DNA from 4 places in the Klebsiella oxytoca genome. Region 1 is predicted to be linked to each of the others. Evidence: predicted binding sites of a transcription regulator. Region 1 holds the regulator's gene; each other region holds the start of a gene.
What was found. Region 1 encodes PhoB, which activates phosphate uptake and scavenging genes when phosphate is short. Its sites were predicted from a motif close to CTGTCATAAAACTGNCNNAT; they were not measured.

Region 1 (4,826 bases):
CCGTTGGAGAACGGCGCGGTGCGGTAGGCTTCCATGGCATAGCTCAGCGGACCGGCGGGCCAGACGATCGCCGCAATGGCAAGAATAATCAGGGCGATAATTTTCAGCGGCGCGAGGAAATTCCCTACGGTGTCCAGCAGCTTACCCGGATAGAGCGAAACGAGGATCACCAGCGCAAAATAGATAACGCTGTAAATCAGCAGCGGCAGCGGACCGTCGCCGGTCAGCGGGGCAATCCCTACTTCAAAAGAGACGGTGGCGGTGCGCGGCGTGGCGAACAGAGGCCCAACGGCGAGATAGCAAACCACCGCCAGCAGGATACCGGCAACTTTACCAATCGGCGTGCTCAGGCTCTCTACGCCGCCGCCGACTTTCGCCAGCGCCACAACCGTTAGCACCGGCAGACCCACGGCGGTAATCAGAAAGCCAATAGCCGCGGTCCAGACGTGTTCGCCGGCCTGTAAGCCAACCATCGGCGGAAAGATAATATTGCCTGCACCGACGAACAGCGCGAAGGTCATAAAGCCCAACGCAATGATGTCGCGAGATTTTAACTGATGGGTCATAAATTCATTACAGCCTGTGGATGTGGTGTTGTAAAAACGGATTAATACCGCGCCTTTCCCCTGGGGATGATACAGCGGCCATTATCATTAAACTCAGCGGGATATGCTCCCAAAGCGGCGTGGAAAAGAATTGTTTTTTGAATTACCACGCAAAAACAGTCTGTCTGCGACCGTAGGCGGGCAATTTAAACGCTTATAACGTTTTAAAGCAAGGAGGGATCGCAAAAGCAGATGATTATGCTAACTCTATTTTTATAAGTAGAATTATTTACCTGATTGATGGAAAACCTCTGGCTTATCATGCGAACAAAAAAGCAGCTAACGTTCGTTAATTACGCAGCTTCGATTTAACAGCAAACGAAAATGACCAGCCGAAGCTGGTCATTGGCAAGTAAAGCTGACACCCACGTATCAGGGGTCAATTTTTGGCAATCAAACGTTCCGGTAGCAGAAAGCTAAAACGGGTACCTTTACCCGGCGTACTCGCGATCTCAAGACGGCTGTCATGGTGGCTAACGGCATGTTTGACAATCGCCAGCCCCAGCCCGCTGCCGCCGGTTTGCCTGGATCGTGCTTTATCGACCCGATAGAAACGCTCCGTCAGGCGCGGAATGTGCTCCGGCGCGATCCCCGGTCCGTTATCCTCAACGCTAAACAGCGCGCCGTGCGGCGCCCGCTGCCAGCTCACGGTAATTTCCGTTCCCGGCGGCGTATGGTTGATCGCGTTATACACCAGGTTGGAAATGGCGCTGCGCAGCTGTTCTTCATTCCCCAGCACTTTTAACGACTCATCCACCGAAAAATGCAGGACGTGCTGCTGCTGGCTCAGCGTTTGCGCTTCGCGCTCGACGACCCGCAGCATCATCGGAACATCAATTTTGTCATTCATTGCCAGAGCCGGTGCGGCTTCAATCCGCGACAGCGTCAGCAGCTGTTTCACCAGGCCTTCCATCCGCTGGGTCTGCTCGCGCATGGTGTGCAACGCTTTTTCACGCGTCGCGCCTTCCAGAACCGCCTCCTGCATCATCTCCAGGTATCCCTGCAGCACCGTCAGCGGGGTTCGCAGTTCATGGCTGACGTTGGCAAAAAAGTTGCGCCGAGCGCCCTCAAGCTGATGCATCTGGGTAACATCGCGCGCCACCATCAGCAGCTGTTTGTCGCTGTAGGGCATCACGCGAATCTCCAGATGGCGACCGTTATTGAGCACCAGATTTAGCGGTTTAGAGAAATCTTTAGCTTTGAGGTAATTAGCAAATTCCGGATAGCGTAGAAGGTTAAGGATATTCTGCCCGTTATCGTCCGGCCAGCGCAGATTAAGGATCTGCTGGGCAAGGCCATTACACCAGAACATGACGCCTTCTTCGGTGGTCAACACCACCGCATCCGGCAGAGACTCCGCCCCGCTGCGAAAGCGTTTGATCAAACTGCCCAGCTCACGACGGCGCTTTTTATTACGCATCTGCATCTGGTGCAGACCGTACAAGAGGGGTTCCCAGCTGCCGCTGCCCGGCGGCGGCGTCATACTGCGGTCAACCCACAGCCACCACGACAGGCGCATCAAATTCCAGAAATGCCAGATAAGCAGACCGGTCACCGCCGCCAGCAGAAACCACGGCAGGTGACCTAAAAACGCCCCGAGGATCAGGGCCGGGATACAACACAAGAAAAGCTCAAGCGCCAGCCTTTTCCATGACAGCCGTTCCAGCACGGTTCACACTCCTGTCAACATTCAGAAACGGGCGGAGAAACGATATCCCGTACCGCGAACCGTTTGTACCATCCGGTCATGGCCGCTATGTTCCAGCGCTTTACGCAGACGACGAATATGCACGTCCACCGTTCTGTCTTCTACATATACGTTAGTTCCCCAGACGTGATTCAGCAGCTGCTCGCGGCTATAGACTCGTTCCGGGTGCGTCATGAAGAAGTGTAATAATTTAAATTCCGTCGGCCCCATATCCAGCGGATTTTCGCCGGTCATGACGCGATGCGAAGAAGGGTCGAGGCTCAGTCCCTGCATCTCAATCACCTCTTCTACCGCCATTGGCGAAATGCGCCGCATCACGGCTTTAATTCGCGCGACCAGCTCTTTTGGCGAAAATGGCTTAGTGATGTAATCATCCGCGCCGGTCTCCAGGCCGCGAACGCGATCTTCCTCTTCACCGCGGGCGGTCAGCATCACCACCGGAATCTCGCGGGTCATCGCTTCACGCTTGAGCTGTTTAATAAACTGCAGACCCGACCCACCCGGCAGCATCCAGTCAAGGAGGATCAAATCAGGCCAGGGTTCATTGAGCTGATTGACCGCGCTGTCAAAATCTTCCGCCTCGACGGGCTGAAAGCCGTTTTGCTCCAGAACAAAGCAAACTATTTCGCGGATTGGAGCTTCATCTTCAACGACCAGAATTCTTCTCGCCATTATTTACCCTGTATTTTTTAGCCATCAGTATAGAAGTGCGCGGCCATTATGCGTCAGATTTATGACAGATTTATGAAAAACATGACCGCCAGATGAACGCGGATTTCGAATTGTGACACGGACTTAACGCATCGGAGGGCGGTGTTATGCCCGCCATACTTCAAGTTGCTTGTGCGTTGGCTGCGAATTACGCGGCCCATCCATCGGCCTCGCCCCCAAGGGGCCTGTTCAAGGCGTGTCCTGTCCTGCAACTCAAATTATTTAGGGTATATAATGCCGTTTCTGCTTTTCTCTATGGGACGATTATGCGCATCCTTCACACGTCTGACTGGCATCTTGGCCAGAATTTTTACAGCAAAAGCCGTGCCGCCGAACACCAGGCGTTTCTCGACTGGCTGCTGGCCAGCGCGCAGGAGCATGACGTTGATGCCATTATTGTCGCCGGCGATATTTTTGATACCGGCTCACCGCCGAGCTACGCGCGCGAGCTGTATAACCGCTTTGTCGTACAGCTACAGCAGACCGGCTGTCAGCTGGTGGTGCTGGCGGGAAATCATGATTCGGTAGCTACCCTCAATGAGTCGCGAGACATTCTGGCGTTCCTGAAAACAACGGTGGTGGCTAATGCCGGTCACGCGCCCTTTATTCTTCCGCTACGCGATGGTTCGCCCGGGGCGATTTTCTGTCCGGTACCGTTTCTGCGCCCCCGTGAGCTGGTGAGCAGCCAGGCCGGGCACTCCAGCGGCGAAAAGCAGCAGCAGCTCCTCAGCGCCATCAGCGACTATTACCAGCAGCAGTACCAGCAGGCCTGCGAGCTGCGCGGCGACCGACCGCTGCCGATTATCGCCAGCGGCCATTTGACTACCGTCGGCGCCAGTAAAAGCGACGCGGTTCGCGAAATCTATATCGGTACTCTCGACGCCTTCCCGGCTAATCGCTTTCCTCCCGCCGACTATATCGCGCTCGGCCATATCCATCGGGCGCAGATTGTGGGCGGCTGCGAGCATATTCGCTACAGCGGCTCCCCCATTCCGCTCAGTTTTGATGAAACCGGGAAAAATAAAAGCGTAAACCTGGTGACCTTCAGCGCTGGCCGCCTGACGGACGTCACGCCGCTCATCGTCCCCATTACCCAGCCGCTGGCGGTACTAAAAGGCGATTTTGCCAGCATTAGCGAGCAGTTAAACCAATGGCGTGACAATCATCAGCAACCCGCCGTCTGGGTCGATATTGAAATCACCAGCGACGAATATTTGCATGATATCCCGCGCAAAATTCAGGCGCAGACCGAAACGCTGCCGGTAGAGGTGCTGCTGGTGCGCCGCAGTCGCGCCCAGCGCGAGCGCATACTGGCGGGTGAAAAGCGGGAGACCCTCAGCGAACTGCAGGTAGAGGACGTATTCGCCCGTCGCCTGGCGCTGGAAACCCTGGAAGCGGCGCAGCAGCAGCGCCTGGAACAGCTGTTTAATGAAACGCTGCATAGTCTGAACGGTGAGGAACACCTGTGAAAATCCTGAGCTTACGCCTGAAAAACCTCAATTCATTAAAAGGCGAGTGGAAAATCGATTTCACCGCCGAGCCGTTCGCCAGCAACGGGCTGTTCGCTATCACCGGGCCAACCGGCGCCGGAAAAACCACGCTGCTGGATGCCATCTGCCTCGCGCTGTATCACGAAACGCCGCGCCTGAGCAGCGTGTCGCAATCGCAGAACGATCTGATGACCCGCGACACCGCCGAATGCCTCGCCGAAGTGGAATTTGAGGTAAAAGGCACCGCCTACCGTGCGTTCTGGAGTCAGAATCGGGCGCGGAACCAGCCGGACGGCAACCTGCAGGTACCGC
Region 2 (4,826 bases), 560 kb from region 1:
GCGCATCGTTACAGCCCGACAGGGTCAACGATTAAAGTATCGATAACGCCTGGCCCGACGCCGATACTGGCGGTCGAGGATGAAGGTCCGGGAATTGATGAGGCCAAAAGCGGTGAATTGAGTAAAGCGTTCGTCCGAATGGACAGCCGCTACGGCGGTATTGGCCTTGGGTTAAGCATCGTTACCCGCATCGCGCAGCTGCACGACGCCCAGTTCTTTTTACACAACCGTCAGCCTGGGCCGGGCGTTCGCGCATGGGTGCTTTTCCCGAAAGCTTCCCGTCAGAATGTCAGTACCCATTGATGGAAAAAGGCAACGACGATAACAAAAGCGCAGGTGACTGCCAGGTATTCGCGAAAGGTTAATTTTTGCATGGCGCTATCCTCAGTAGATTGAGGATAGTTTCGCCAAACAATATTAAGCCAACATTAAGCATCGCGGAAAAACGCGACAGAGGACAATAAGTAACGAAGTCTGTTGGCAACCCGTTTTGGCTAATGTGCTCGCTTTTCTGTCGGGTGACGGCTGGCGCCTTACCCGACCGACGAAAACCACATCCAGTTCACAATCCCGTAAGCCCGGTAAGGCGCCAGCCGCTACCGGGCGCTATTGACCTACGAAGCGGCAATAAACAGATCGCGCAGCTGATGGAGCTGGTCGCGAATTTGCGCCGCCTCTTCAAACTCCAGGTTCTGAGCATGCTGCATCATCTGCCCTTCCAGCTCGTGAATTTTCTGCTGTAACGCTTTCGGCGTGAGCTCTACGGTATCCGCCTCAACCGGAGAACGAGCCTTACTGCGTCCCTTGGTTTTGGTTTTCGCGATATTCTGACCAAGCGCCAGAATATCGACCACTTTCTTATTGAGCCCCTGCGGCACAATACCGTGCTCTTCGTTGTAGGCCTGCTGCTTCTCGCGGCGGCGCTCGGTTTCACCGATCGCTTTCGCCATTGACGGCGTAATTTTGTCGCCGTAGAGAATCGCTTTACCGTTGATATTTCGCGCCGCGCGGCCAATAGTCTGAATCAGCGAGCGTTCAGAGCGCAGGAAGCCTTCTTTATCGGCATCAAGGATCGCCACCAGCGAGACTTCCGGCATATCTAACCCTTCACGCAGCAGGTTGATGCCCACCAGCACGTCAAATTCGCCGAGGCGCAGATCGCGAATAATCTCCATACGCTCGACGGTATCGATATCCGAGTGCAGGTAGCGCACTCGCTCACCGTGCTCTTCCAGATATTCGGTTAAGTCCTCTGCCATTCGTTTGGTCAGGGTCGTTACCAGCACGCGCTCGTTGATCGCGGTACGGATGCGAATTTCCGAAAGCAGGTCGTCCACCTGGGTTGCCACAGGACGCACTTCAATCACCGGATCAAGCAGCCCCGTTGGACGGACAACCTGATCGACCACTTCGTCGCCGGATTTATCCAGCTCATAGGCTCCCGGCGTTGCCGAAACATAGATAGTTTGCGGCGCCAGAGCCTCAAACTCTTCAAACTTCAGCGGACGGTTATCCAGCGCTGACGGCAAACGGAAACCGTACTCAACCAGCGTCTCTTTACGCGCGCGGTCCCCGCGGTACATACCGCCGATTTGCGGAATAGTGACGTGGGATTCATCAATCACCAGTAGACCATCGGCCGGCAGGTAGTCGAACAGCGTCGGCGGCGGCTCGCCCGGCCCGCGGCCCGACAGGTAGCGCGAGTAGTTCTCAATCCCCGAGCAGTAGCCCAGCTCGTTCATCATTTCGAGATCGAACTGCGTACGCTGGCTCAGGCGCTGCTCTTCAAGCAGCTTGTTGTTCTCCAGCAGCACCTTACGCCGCCCCGCCAGTTCGACTTTAATCTCCTCCATCGCCTGAACGATACGCTCGCGTGGAGTGACGTAGTGAGTTTTCGGGTAAACGGTGAAGCGCGGGATAGTTGACTCGATGTGGCCGGTCAGCGGATCGAACAGCGACAGACGCTCGACTTCCTCATCGAACAGCTCAACGCGCAGCGCGATATCGTCAGATTCTGCCGGGAAGATATCAATCACTTCGCCGCGTACGCGGAAGGTACCGCGCTGAAAAGCTTGATCGTTACGGGTATACTGCAGCTCCGCCAGGCGGCGCAGAATGGCGCGCTGGTCGATAATCATGCCGACCGTGAGGTGCAGCATCATTTTCAGGTATAGGTCCGGGTCGCCCAGACCGTAGATGGCGGAGACCGATGCCACTACCACCACGTCGCGACGCTCCAGCAGCGCTTTGGTCGCCGACAGACGCATCTGCTCAATATGTTCGTTCACCGACGCATCTTTCTCGATAAAGGTATCCGAGCTTGGTACGTAGGCTTCAGGCTGGTAGTAATCGTAGTAGGAGACGAAATACTCCACCGCGTTCTCCGGGAAGAACTCTTTCATCTCGCCGTAAAGCTGGGCAGCCAGGGTTTTATTCGGCGCCAGTACCATCGTCGGACGCTGGAGATCGGCAATGACGTTGGCAATGGTGAACGTTTTACCTGAACCGGTCACCCCGAGCAGCGTTTGATGCGCCAGGCCATCTTCGAGCCCCTCTTCCAGGCGACGAATGGCTTCCGGCTGGTCGCCGGACGGATGGAAAGCAGAATGCAGCTTAAATGGTTTACTCATCAATCAGAACCTGAAGAAGGGTTGGACGGCAGGTGTTTAATTCTACTCGTCGGCTCAGCTTTTGCCAACAAAAAATACTGGATATAAAAACAGTGTTATATTATCGTATCCAGACGAATCAGCCTTTTTTGCCATCATCATGAACGAATAAAAACCGCTTTACGGAATAATCCACCACTCTGTGGGGTTATCCCCAAAAAGTTTTGATATTTAACATTTGTCAAGCAAGGTAATGAATGTTTTATGGCAGCCGGTGACACTTTTCTTACAGGCATTGCTTTTATTCAATTAATTGATATTTAAGGGTTTTTAATAAAAGACGGGTTTCGCGTCAATTCGCCCGCAGGCCGCGTACTCTCTAGCTTACCGCAAGTTTTCTAACTCTAATACACAAGGTTATCCACAGGAATAGTGGATAACTGTCTGCAGCCCATGACCCATGCTACCCGGACAAACCTGACCGCTGCAGTAAAACCGGTTGCAAAAAAATTTTATTGATTTTTTTTTGCTATTTATCGGCTAAGAATAGCTGGAATTTTTGTTATTTATGCACCACATTTCAGCGTCCCGGCACCGGGAAAGTGCAAGGCTGGCCGCCTTTCTCCCGGCCGCATCTGTGTTTATCAGCAAATACCGAGAGTTCTTTTTCCTGGCAAGAGATTTGCAGCATCTTCTTGTCGCCTGCTATCCCAGGAAAGGAGAAAACGTCTATGTTGAGTCTACGTGCCGTCAATCACTATTACGGAAGCCAGCACACGCTGTGGAATGTCGATCTTGAGCTTAAGCCAGGTCAGTGCACTGGCGTTATGGGAGGTCAGGGAATGGGAAAAACAACGCTCGTCAACTGCATTACCGGCCACCTTCCGGTCGCCAGCGGCAGTATGACCTGGCAGGAAGCGGGAGCCGCGCCCTATGACCTGATGCCGCTCTCCGCGCAGTCGCGTAGCGCCATCGGCATTGGCTACGTACCGCAGGATAAACGTATCTTTTCGCAGCTAAGCGTAGAGGAAAATCTGCATATCGCCCTGGCGGCGGGTGGCGAACCGGCCTCAGCGTTCGCCGGGGAGATTTACGATCTGTTTCCCGAGCTTTACGCCCTGCGGCAGAGTAAAGGGATTACGCTCACCGCGGACGATCAGTACCAGCTGGCGCTGGCCCGGGCGCTGATAACCCGCCCGCGCCTGCTGATCCTTGATGAACCATCACGCGTTGGCGGGCAGCGTTTCCTCCACAAGCTGGGAGATTTGCTGGTGCGCCTGAATCGCGATATTGGGCTGACGATACTGATCGCCGAGCAGCACCTGCCGTTTATCCGCCGGGTGGCGGATCGTTTCTGTCTGCTCCACTGCGGTCGCAACGTCGCCCAGGGCGATGTTATGCAGCTGGATGCGCCGCTGCTGGCAAAATGGATGACGCCGGATCCAGCGCGCTGAGGTCAAGAAACCGGCCGAGATCTTCGCGCTGAGCGGCATCCGCCAGCCACGGGATTTCGCCCAGAAACGGCGCGGGCAGCACGCGCTTCAGCGTCGCCAGATACTCAGAATGACGTTTGCCCGGCGGCTGGATATCGTTAGCTATCCATCCCGCCAGCGGCAACCCGGCATGAAGCACCGCCCGGGCGGTAAGCATTGCGTGGTTGATACACCCCAGCTTAACGCCGACCACCAGAATCACCGGCAGCTGCTCCTCCTGAACCCAATCGGCAAAGGTCAGGGCTTCTGAAAGCGGCGTAAACCAGCCTCCCGCCCCCTCAACCAGCACCCAGTCCGACAACGCTTCCAGCCCGCGCAGGCCCGCAGAAATCGTGGCGGCGTCAATCGGTCGCCCTTCGGCGGCGCTGATGATATGTGGCGACGTTGGTTCGGCAAAAGTAAAGGGATTAACCTGTTCGTAACGCAGCGCCACCCGGCTATTACGCTGCAGGGCCAGCGCATCGTCATTGCGCAGCCCCTGTGCCGTATATTCGCTGCCGGAAGCCACCGGTTTATAGCCCGCGCTCTTATATCCCGCGCGGTTGGCCGCCTGCAGCAGAGCGCTGCTGGCAACGGTTTTCCCCACTTCGGTGTCGGTACCGGTAACGAAAAAACGTTTAATCACGTTCGATGACTCCTGTAAAAAGATGGTACGTCAGCGGGCACTGGCCCTGCTGCTGCGGCCAGGCGAGCTGAAGCTGCCGCAGTTTGCGGCGACTGAGCG
Region 3 (4,826 bases), 1.2 Mb from region 1:
CAGCGGAGGTTTGCAATTCAATCGTCGCCATTAGCGCGCCCCCTCGTTCTTAGCCAGACGCGTAATCATTAACTTCGATGCGGCCAGAACAATAAAGGTGATAACGAACAGAATCAGCCCCAGCTCCATCAACGCAGCAACGTGCAGGCCGGTTTCCGCTTCGGCAAACTCATTAGCCAGCGCGGAAGTAATACTGTTGCCGGGCATATATAACGAAGCGCTATCAAGCTGGTAAGTGTTGCCGATAATAAAGGTTACCGCCATGGTTTCCCCTAGCGCGCGCCCTAATCCAAGCATGATGCCGCCAATAACGCCGTTTTTAGTAAAGGGCAGAACGATACGCCAGATAACTTCCCACGTCGTACAGCCGATACCATAAGCCGACTCTTTCATCATCACCGGCGTCTGTTCGAAAACGTCACGCATAACGGCTGCGATATAAGGAATGATCATAATGGCCAGAATGACGCCCGCAGCCAGAATACCGATACCAAATGCCGGGCCCGCAAAAAGCGCGCCAACGAACGGAATGGTAGACAGGACGTTGCCAACCGGCTCCTGGAAGTAAGTCGCAAACAGCGGGGCGAAAATAAACAGGCCCCACATGCCGTAAACGATACTCGGGATCGCGGCCAGCAGCTCGATGGCAATACCCAGCGGGCGTTTAAGCCAGGCTGGCGACAGTTCGGTCAGGAACAGTGCGATACCGAAGCTTACCGGTACGGCGATCAGCAGCGCGATAAATGATGTGACCAGCGTTCCGTAAATAGGCACCAGGGCACCGAAAATCTGATTCGGCGCATCCCACTCTTTGGTCCACAGGAAGGAGAAGCCAAATTTCTCAATGCTTGGCCAGGAAGAGATGATGAGAGAGACGATGATGCCGCCAAGCATCAATAGCACAATCAGCGCCGCCAGTTTCACCAGCACGCTGAAAATTATGTCACCCTTTTTCCCCGGAGGGTTAAATGCCGGCTTGGTTGCAGCCATAAGTTACTCTTCAGTTTCGGGCCAGAAAAACACGTAGTTTACTGATCTTTCTGGCAAAGGTAATGCCATACCCTAAATAATTCGAGCTACAGGAAGACGGCCAACTTATGCCTAATCACGCTATGTGACCGGGGTACACCGCTGCTGCAGCTCGAAAAATGACGGGTATTAGTACAGCGCTTTACCGCTGCTGTCCTTTACGTTGGTCTTCCATGCTGCGCGAACTTGCTCAACCACGTTTTCCGGCAGAGTGGCATAATCCAGCGCGTTTGCTTCTTTACCACCGTTTTTGTATGCCCAGTCGAAGAACTTCAGCACTTCAGCGGTCTGCTCTGGCTTGTTGGAAGCCTTATGCACCAGGATGAAGGTCGTTGAGGTGATCGGCCACGCGTTATCGCCTTTCTGGTTAGTCAAATCCTGTGCAAAGGATTTGCTCCAGTCGATTCCTTTCGCAGCATTAGCGAAATTATCTTCAGTTGGACTCACCGGCTTACCGTCAGCAGACAGCAGTTTGGTGTAAGCAAGGTTGTTTTGTTTCGCGTAAGCATACTCAACGTAGCCGATAGAGCCAGGCAGACGCTGAACGAAAGCGGCAATGCCGTCGTTGCCTTTACCACCCAGTCCGGTCGGCCAGTTTACGGTAGAGCCAGCGCCAATTTTAGATTTCCACTCTTCGTTCACTTTCGCCAGGTAGCTGGTGAAAACGAAGGAAGTACCGGAGCCATCCGCACGGCGGACGACAGCGATATTCTGAGAAGGCAGCTTCAGGCCAGGGTTGAGCTTAGCAATGGCCTCGTCATCCCATTTTTTAATTTTGCCCAGGTAGATGTCACCCAACGTTTTACCGTCGAGCACCAGCTCACCGGATTTTACACCCGGCAGGTTGATAGCCAGTACCACGCCGCCGATAACGGTCGGGAACTGGAACAGACCTTCCTGAGCCAGTTTGTCATCGGCCAGAGGAGCATCAGAAGCACCGAAGTCAACGGTGTTGGCGGTGATCTGTTTTACGCCACCAGAAGAACCAATACCCTGGTAATTGACTTTATTACCCGTCTCTTTCTGGTAGGTATCAGCCCATTTGGCATACACCGGAGCAGGAAAAGTAGCACCTGCGCCAGTCAGGCTTGCTGCTGCGAATGCAGAGAAAGCGCTCATCGATAAGGTCGCGGCGACAACTGTTGCGACGGTGGTACGCATAACGTTCATAATGTCTCCTGCTGGATTCGTAAACCATTGTTTCGAAGCTATGGTGAGCAAAATAGGACAAACAGGTGACAGTAAAATGTACGAATTATTACAGTTTTATGACACACCAAAATGCAGGTTTTAATGATAAATAAAAACAATATAAATCATATTGTTAATTTAAATAATGATGAAAAGATTAGCGGAAAATTTTATTTTTATGACAGGCAAAAAGCGTATTAAAAATGACAGACTGTCATAAAGCGGGTGGAACAACAGCCGCTATCCAACCCATACGGATAACAAAAAGGGCTGCCGGAAGGCAGCCCTTTCAACGGTGTAAATTCGTTATTCCACGGTCACCGATTTCGCCAGGTTACGCGGCTGGTCAACGTCAGTACCTTTAATCAGCGCGACGTGATATGCCAGCAGCTGCAGCGGTACGGTATAGAAGATTGGCGCAATCACCTCTTCAACATGCGGCATCTCAATGATGTGCATATTGTCGCTGCCGGTGAAACCCGCATCGCCGTCGGCGAAAACGTACAGCTGACCGCCGCGGGCGCGAACTTCTTCAATGTTGGATTTCAGTTTTTCCAGCAGTTCGTTGTTCGGTGCCACCACCACTACCGGCATTTCCGCATCAATCAGCGCCAGCGGACCGTGCTTCAGCTCGCCGGCGGCATAGGCTTCCGCGTGAATATAGGAGATCTCTTTCAGCTTCAGCGCCCCTTCAAGGGCGATTGGATACTGATCGCCGCGGCCAAGGAACAGCGCGTGGTGTTTGTCAGAGAAATTCTCAGCCAACGCTTCAATACGCTTGTCCTGCGAGAGCACCTGCTCAATGCGGCTTGGCAGCGCCTGCAGACCATGCACGATATCGTGTTCGATAGCGGCATCCTGACCTTTGAGGCGAGCCAGTTTCGCCACCAGCATCAGCAGAACGGTCAGCTGCGTCGTGAACGCCTTGGTCGAGGCAACGCCAATTTCCGTCCCGGCGTTGGTCATCATCGCCAGATCGGACTCTCGCACCAGTGATGAACCCGGCACGTTACAGATCGCCAGCGAACCCAGATAGCCCAGCTCTTTCGACAGACGCAGACCAGCCAGCGTATCCGCCGTCTCGCCGGACTGCGAGAGGGTGATCATCAGACTGTTACGACGCACGGCCGATTTACGATAGCGGAACTCAGAAGCGATTTCGACATCGCACGGCACACCGGCCAGCGACTCAAACCAGTAGCGGGAAACCATACCTGAGTTATAGGAGGTACCGCAGGCGATAATCTGGATATGCTCAACCTGGGACAGCAGCTCGTTAGCTTTCGGGCCCAGCTCGCTCAGATCAACCTCGCCATGGCTAATACGCCCGGAAAGGGTGTTTTTGATAGCGTTTGGCTGCTCGTAGATCTCTTTTTGCATATAGTGGCGATAGATACCTTTATCACCCGCATCGTACTGCAGATTGGATTCAATATCCGGGCGCAGCACTTCCGCACCTGATTTATCAAAGACAGTCACCGAGCGGCGGGTAACTTCCGCAATATCGCCCTCTTCGAGGAAGATAAAGCGGCGGGTAACCGGTAACAGCGCCAGCTGATCGGAGGCGATGAAGTTTTCTCCCATGCCCAGGCCAATCACCAGCGGGCTACCTGAACGAGCGGCCAGCAGCGTACCCGGATCGCGGGAATCCATGATCACCGTGCCGTAAGCGCCGCGCAGCTGCGGGATAGTGCGCAGAACGGCATCACGCAGAGTACCGCCTTGCTCCAGTTCCCAATGCACCAGGTGCGCAATAACTTCAGTGTCCGTCTCGGAGGCAAATACGTAGCCCCTTGACTGCAGCAGCTCGCGCAGCGGCTCATGGTTTTCGATGATCCCGTTATGCACCACTACAATATGGTCAGAAACATGCGGATGCGCATTACCTTCAGATGGCTCACCATGCGTCGCCCAGCGGGTATGGGCAATCCCGGTCCCGCCGTGTAACGGATGTTCTTCCAACGCCTGAGCCAGCATCTGGACTTTCCCAAGGCGACGAACGCGGTTCATATGACCTTCGTTATCGACGACCGCCAGACCGGCGGAGTCATAACCGCGGTATTCCAGACGACGTAAACCTTCGAGAAGGATTTCAGCAATATCACGCTGCGCGACTGCGCCAACAATTCCACACATAGTTTTTAATTCCGATTTTGGCTGTATGCCATACGTTGTCGGTCAACCTGTTTGCCCGTATTTCGGGCGCCCCGAGCCTTGTAGAGAGTGGGGTTATTTTTATAGGTACTGCCGTGGGGGGAGGATTATTTTATCCCCTCACCCCGCTCTTTCCCCCGAAAGGGCGAAAGAGAAATAGCGTTACTTTTTCTTCACCGGACGCTGCCAGCCCTGTTTATGGACCTGCGGTACGCGGCTTAAAACTAATTCGTTATCGGCAACATTGCGCGTTACCGTTGTTCCAGCAGCGATAGTGACGCCGTTGCCAACGGTTACCGGAGCCACCAGTTGGCTATCGGAACCGACAAACACATCATCGCCAATCACCGTTTTGTGCTTATTTGCGCCATCATAGTTACAGGTGATAGTGCCAGCGCCGATATTAACGTTATCGCCAATCTCAGCGTCACCAAGATAGGAGAGATGTCCGG
Region 4 (4,826 bases), 2.2 Mb from region 1:
GTCGGTAATTACGACAAATTGTTGATGGATACGCCAGTTAAGCGACTGACAACGAATTGATGTTTGACAAAATTTTTTTCGCCGTTAAGATACGACTCCACACGATTCCTCTGTAGTTCAGTCGGTAGAACGGCGGACTGTTAATCCGTATGTCACTGGTTCGAGTCCAGTCAGAGGAGCCAGATTTAAAAAAGCCCGCTTTTTAGCGGGCTTTTTGTTTTCCATTACGCAGAGCGGTTCGGGAAAATCAGGCTGAAAACAATTTGAGCTGCAGGCGGCTGCGGCAAGCACTGAGCGCGGGCCTCACCGCCGTGCAGAGTCATAATAGCGCGCACAATTGACAGCCCCAGCCCGCTGGCGTGGCTACTGCGCGCCGCGTCTGCACGATAGAAACGCTCAAACAGTTTTTCCAGATGTGCCTGCGCAATCGGCGGGCCCTGATTAATCACCTGGATGACCTGGCGGGTGTCTTCTGCCGCGGCTCTTAATATGATTTGGCTCGATTCATCGGCATACCGTACCGCGTTGGCGACCAGATTGCTTAATGCCCGCTGGAACAGCATCGCATCGGCCCACAGCAGCCCTTCACCTTCGCAAATCAGCTGAACATCCCGCTCCTCCGCCAGCCCCTCGAAATAATCCGCAACTCGCTGTAGCTCCTGCGCAATATCCAGGATCCGGTAGTTCAGCACCGACTGCGCATGGCTGGCTCGCGCCAGAAACAGAATATTTTCCACCATACGTGAAATGCGCTCCAGCTCCTCCATATTGTTAGAGAGCAGAGTTTCATACTCTTCCACGCTGCGAGACTGATACAAGGCCACCTGACACTGGCCCATCAGCGCTCCCACCGGCGTGCGGATCTCGTGCGCCAGATCGGCGGAAAACCGCGTCAGGCGCTGATAGCCTTCGTTAAGTCTGTCGAGCATGGCATTGAACGAAATAATAAGCTGTTGCAGCTCTCGCGGCGCATCCTGCTCGCTCAGGCGGGTCGCCAGGGTACTGGGCGTAATGACCGCCGCCTCTGCGGCCATGCGTCTTAGCGGCCTCAGCACGCGGCGCATCACCCAGTAGCCCAGCAGCGCAATCGCCAGAAAAGCCGTCACCACTGCCGCGATGACGCGCCATAAATAGCGCGCCAGCATTTTCTGTTCATTTACCATGACATGCGCGACGGAAATTTGCAGCTCCCTGCCATCTTCCAGCGTCACCAGACCGGATGCCACCCGTAACGGCACTCCCTGCGCGGTCACCCCACCCTGTACCTCATCCAGGCGCTGCGGGCGGTCCACCGGCGTCGGCGTCACCGGCGGTAACTGCACCCTGCCGGGATTAACGTTAATTAATGGAGTCTGGCCCGGGATGCGAAAAATTAAAACGTCCTGCTCGTTGCCCAGCATATTTTCGAACATCCCGGTATTCGCCACCAGCCGTTCCAGCGGGAAGCGTTTGCTCAGCACGTTGCGGTAATACTCTATTCGTCCGGTCACCTGCAGATCGCTACGGTGAATCATCTCATGGCGCATAGCGTTATATAAATATCCACCAGCGGCGCTCACCACCAGCGCCGCGACCAGCGCAAACAGGATAGCGCTTCGTAGCGTCAACGATGTCGCCTGCCAGCGCCGGGCCAGCACGTTCATGAACGAACCTCACAGACGTAACCGATCCCACGCACGGTATGAATAAGCTTGATCTCGAACGGCCGGTCGATTTTGGCGCGCAGGCGTTTGATAGCCACGTCGACCACGTTGGTGTCGCTGTCGAAATTCATATCCCAGACCTGCGAGGCGATCATGGTGCGCGAGAGTACCTCTCCTTCCCGCCTGACCAACAGATGCAGCAGCATAAATTCTTTATTGGTCAGCGCAATCACGGTGTCCTGACGGGTAGCTCTGCGCCGCAGCACATCAATATGCAGGTCGGCAATTTCATAACGATCGGACTCCCGTACGGTTCCGCGGCGCAGAAGAGTGCGCAAACGCAGTACCAGCTCGGTAAATGAGAAAGGTTTGACCAGGTAATCATCAGCCCCCAGTTCCAGGCCATGAATACGGTCCTGTACCTCGTCGCGGGCGGTAAGAAACAGTATTGGTACATCGCTTTTCTTGCGTAAAACATCAATAATCTGCCAGCCGTCAAGCCCAGGCAGCATGACGTCAAGGACAATCGCATCGTAACCATACTCCAGCGCCCGAAATAAACCGTCGGTACCATCACGCGCCAGATCAACGCCGTATCCGGCCTCAGTTAACCCCTTCTTCAGGTAATTACCGGTCCCGATATCATCTTCTACAACTAATATGCGCATTCTTACCACCTCATTACGTCTGCAAACAGATTAACAGTTTCTGCGCCGCGGCTTGATGACATTAATGTCATCAAACTGACATGGTGCTGTCCCGATCGCCGGACCATGCTTAACAGGCAAATGATTACAGGAGAATGTTATGCAGACACACCATCGTAGTATCGCCGGTTTACTGTTATCCACCCTGATGCTATGCAGCGGCATAGCCACCGCCGCACAGACGCCAGGCAAAGCTATCGCGCCGCTGCGCGGTACCGTTGACCAGGTCTCAGATACCAGCCTGCAGGTTAGCGATCGTAAAGGAGAAAAGGTCGTCGTAAAACTCAACGACAAAACCCAGATTTTTAGCGTCGCGAAAGGCTCGGCTGAGGATATCAAGCCGGACAGCTTTATCGGCACCGCAGCCGTGCCCCAGGCCGACGGTAGCCTGAAAGCGCTTGAAGTCCACGTCTTTGCCGCCAGCCTGCGGGGCACGGGTGAAGGGCATTCCCCGTGGGAATCCGCCGACGGTAAAATCAATACGATGACCAACGGCACCATCGGCAAGCTGGTAAACACCAACGGCCGCACGTTAACCGTTAATTATGGCGATCGGCAAAAGAACGTCATCGTGCCTGACAATACGCCGGTGGTAACCATCGATCCCGGCGATCGCAGTCTGCTGAAGCCCGGAACCCATGTCGTGCTGTTCTCCGCTACTGACGATAAAGGCGAACGCGTCGCTACCCGCATTTCTGCCGGCAAAGACGGTACCGTACCGCCGATGTAACTCAGGAGAAGGGCATGAAAACCAACGCGTCGCGGCCGGTGCATCGCTGGCCGGTCAGGCTCACCCATTGGGTGAATCTGGTCGCCATGATCTGCATGTTCATGAGCGGCTGGGAAATCTACAACGCTGCGCCGCTGTTCGACTTCCGCTTTCCGCCCTCCGTTACCCTGGGCGGCTGGCTGGGCGGCGCGATTGGCTGGCACCTGGCGGTAATGTGGCTGCTGGTGGTTAACGCTCTGTGTTATCTGCTGTGGAGTTTATTAAGCGGTCATCTCCGCCGCGATCTGCTGCCGCTGCATCTGGCCGCGCTCCGGCGGGATATCTGGCTAACCCTCACGCTGCGGCTAAACCACCGACCTGGCCACTACAACGCCATTCAAAAGCTGATGTACCTCGGCGTTATGGCCCTCGGCCTGCTGCTGGTGTTTTCCGGGCTGGCTATCTGGAAACCGGTACAGCTCTCATGGCTGGTGGCTCTGTTCGGCGGTTTTGCTATCGCGCGCTATGTTCACTTTTTCGCTATGGCTGGCATCGGGCTGTTTGTCGTTGTCCATGTGCTGATGGTGATTATCGTCCCTTCCACCCTGTGGGCCATGCTGTCAGGAGGCAAACATGAAGGATAAAACTCCATCCCGCCGCGCGCCCGCGCTGGAGCCGGAGCAGAAAAAACAGCTGGTAAATCTGCAGCGACGATTACTCCTGCGATCCGGTCTGACCCTCGGAGGCGTGGCGATGCTGACCGGATGCAATATGCAAGATGGCGATGAGATAGACAAAGTGCTGTGGGCTATGTCGCGCTGGAACGATCGGGTACAGTCCTGGCTGTTCAGCGGCCAACGCCTGGCCCAGACTTATTGTCGGGATCAAATTACCGACCCCTTTCCGTTCAATGCTTTTTATCCGCAATACAACGCGCCGGAAGTCGATCTGTTCGACTATCGTCTGGAAGTCTCCGGCAAGGTAGAGAAAAAAGCCCCGTGGACGCTGGAACAGTTACAGCATCTGCCACAACAAAGCCAAATTACCCGGCTAATCTGCATTGAAGGCTGGAGCGCGATTGGTCAATGGGGTGGCGTACCGCTAAAGCTATTCCTGCAGCATGTCGGCGCCGATCTCAACGCGCGTTATGTCGGCTTTAAGTGCGCGGATCGTTACTACACCAGCATTGATATGGCCACCGCGCTGCATCCGCAAACCATTCTGGCACTGGATTTTGCCGGTAAGTCGCTGCCTGTGGAATTTGGCTATCCGCTAAGGTTACGGGTGCCGACCAAGCTGGGGTTCAAAAACGCCAAGCATATCGCCGCTATTTTCGTCAGCGATACCAACCCCGGCGGTTACTGGGAAGATCAGGGCTATAACTGGTTTAGCGGTATTTAGACGCCCTGAACAGGATCGGTGTCAATGCCGCCGACATTGTGGGGAATCACCCTACGGGGGCTGCGAAAATGACGTCTTCCAGCAAGCCCGTTTGCCGGCGCCAGGCGGCAAACTCCCCATCAAGCCCTGTATTAATACTCCATGCTTTCCATCAGCAGCGGGCGCGTTATCTCGACAGCAGAAACCGCCCGGTATGACGACAGTTAAAAACCGCTACCTGCGTCGGCAAGCATCGCTGAACTGCCAATTTCCACCGGCATTCCGGAGCGGCGTTCCAGCGCCTGCTCCGCGCGAGTCATATCTACGCCCTCACCTTTCACAAAGGTCTGAATAGCCGGCGTGAGTGGAAGCGGAACCTTCCGGTCC

Region 2: uvrB (excinuclease ABC subunit UvrB) is a predicted target of PhoB. The motif match lies at 2,861-2,880, and genes of this name have one in related genera.
Region 3: pstS (phosphate ABC transporter substrate-binding protein PstS) is a predicted target of PhoB. The motif match lies at 2,285-2,304, and genes of this name have one in related genera.
Region 4: GJ746_RS16260 (heavy metal response regulator transcription factor) is a predicted target of PhoB. The motif match lies at 2,376-2,395, and genes of this name have one in related genera.

The regions. Positions count from the first base shown of each region.
Region 1 covers NZ_CP046115.1:1,253,020-1,257,845, reverse strand. Annotated here, with positions in the region: gene brnQ (branched-chain amino acid transporter carrier protein BrnQ) at 1-566, opposite strand, end outside; gene phoR (phosphate regulon sensor histidine kinase PhoR) at 985-2,274, opposite strand; gene phoB (phosphate response regulator transcription factor PhoB) at 2,296-2,985, opposite strand; gene sbcD (exonuclease subunit SbcD) at 3,291-4,493, shown strand; gene sbcC (exonuclease subunit SbcC) at 4,490-4,826, shown strand, end outside.
Region 2 covers NZ_CP046115.1:1,811,582-1,816,407, reverse strand. Annotated here, with positions in the region: gene pmrB (two-component system sensor histidine kinase PmrB) at 1-303, shown strand, start outside; gene uvrB (excinuclease ABC subunit UvrB) at 615-2,630, opposite strand; gene GJ746_RS08420 (ABC transporter ATP-binding protein) at 3,341-4,063, shown strand; gene bioD (dethiobiotin synthase) at 4,005-4,727, opposite strand; gene bioC (malonyl-ACP O-methyltransferase BioC) at 4,720-4,826, opposite strand, start outside.
Region 3 covers NZ_CP046115.1:19,160-23,985, forward strand. Annotated here, with positions in the region: gene pstA (phosphate ABC transporter permease PstA) at 1-31, opposite strand, end outside; gene pstC (phosphate ABC transporter permease PstC) at 31-990, opposite strand; gene pstS (phosphate ABC transporter substrate-binding protein PstS) at 1,159-2,199, opposite strand; gene glmS (glutamine--fructose-6-phosphate transaminase (isomerizing)) at 2,527-4,356, opposite strand; gene glmU (bifunctional UDP-N-acetylglucosamine diphosphorylase/glucosamine-1-phosphate N-acetyltransferase GlmU) at 4,537-4,826, opposite strand, start outside.
Region 4 covers NZ_CP046115.1:3,478,733-3,483,558, forward strand. Annotated here, with positions in the region: gene GJ746_RS25645 (DUF5951 family protein) at 9-101, opposite strand; tRNA gene GJ746_RS16250 (tRNA-Asn) at 107-182, shown strand; gene GJ746_RS16255 (heavy metal sensor histidine kinase) at 225-1,643, opposite strand; gene GJ746_RS16260 (heavy metal response regulator transcription factor) at 1,640-2,311, opposite strand; gene GJ746_RS16265 (DUF5666 domain-containing protein) at 2,451-3,080, shown strand; gene GJ746_RS16270 (cytochrome b/b6 domain-containing protein) at 3,095-3,703, shown strand; gene GJ746_RS16275 (molybdopterin-dependent oxidoreductase) at 3,693-4,460, shown strand; gene ldtA (L,D-transpeptidase) at 4,664-4,826, opposite strand, start outside.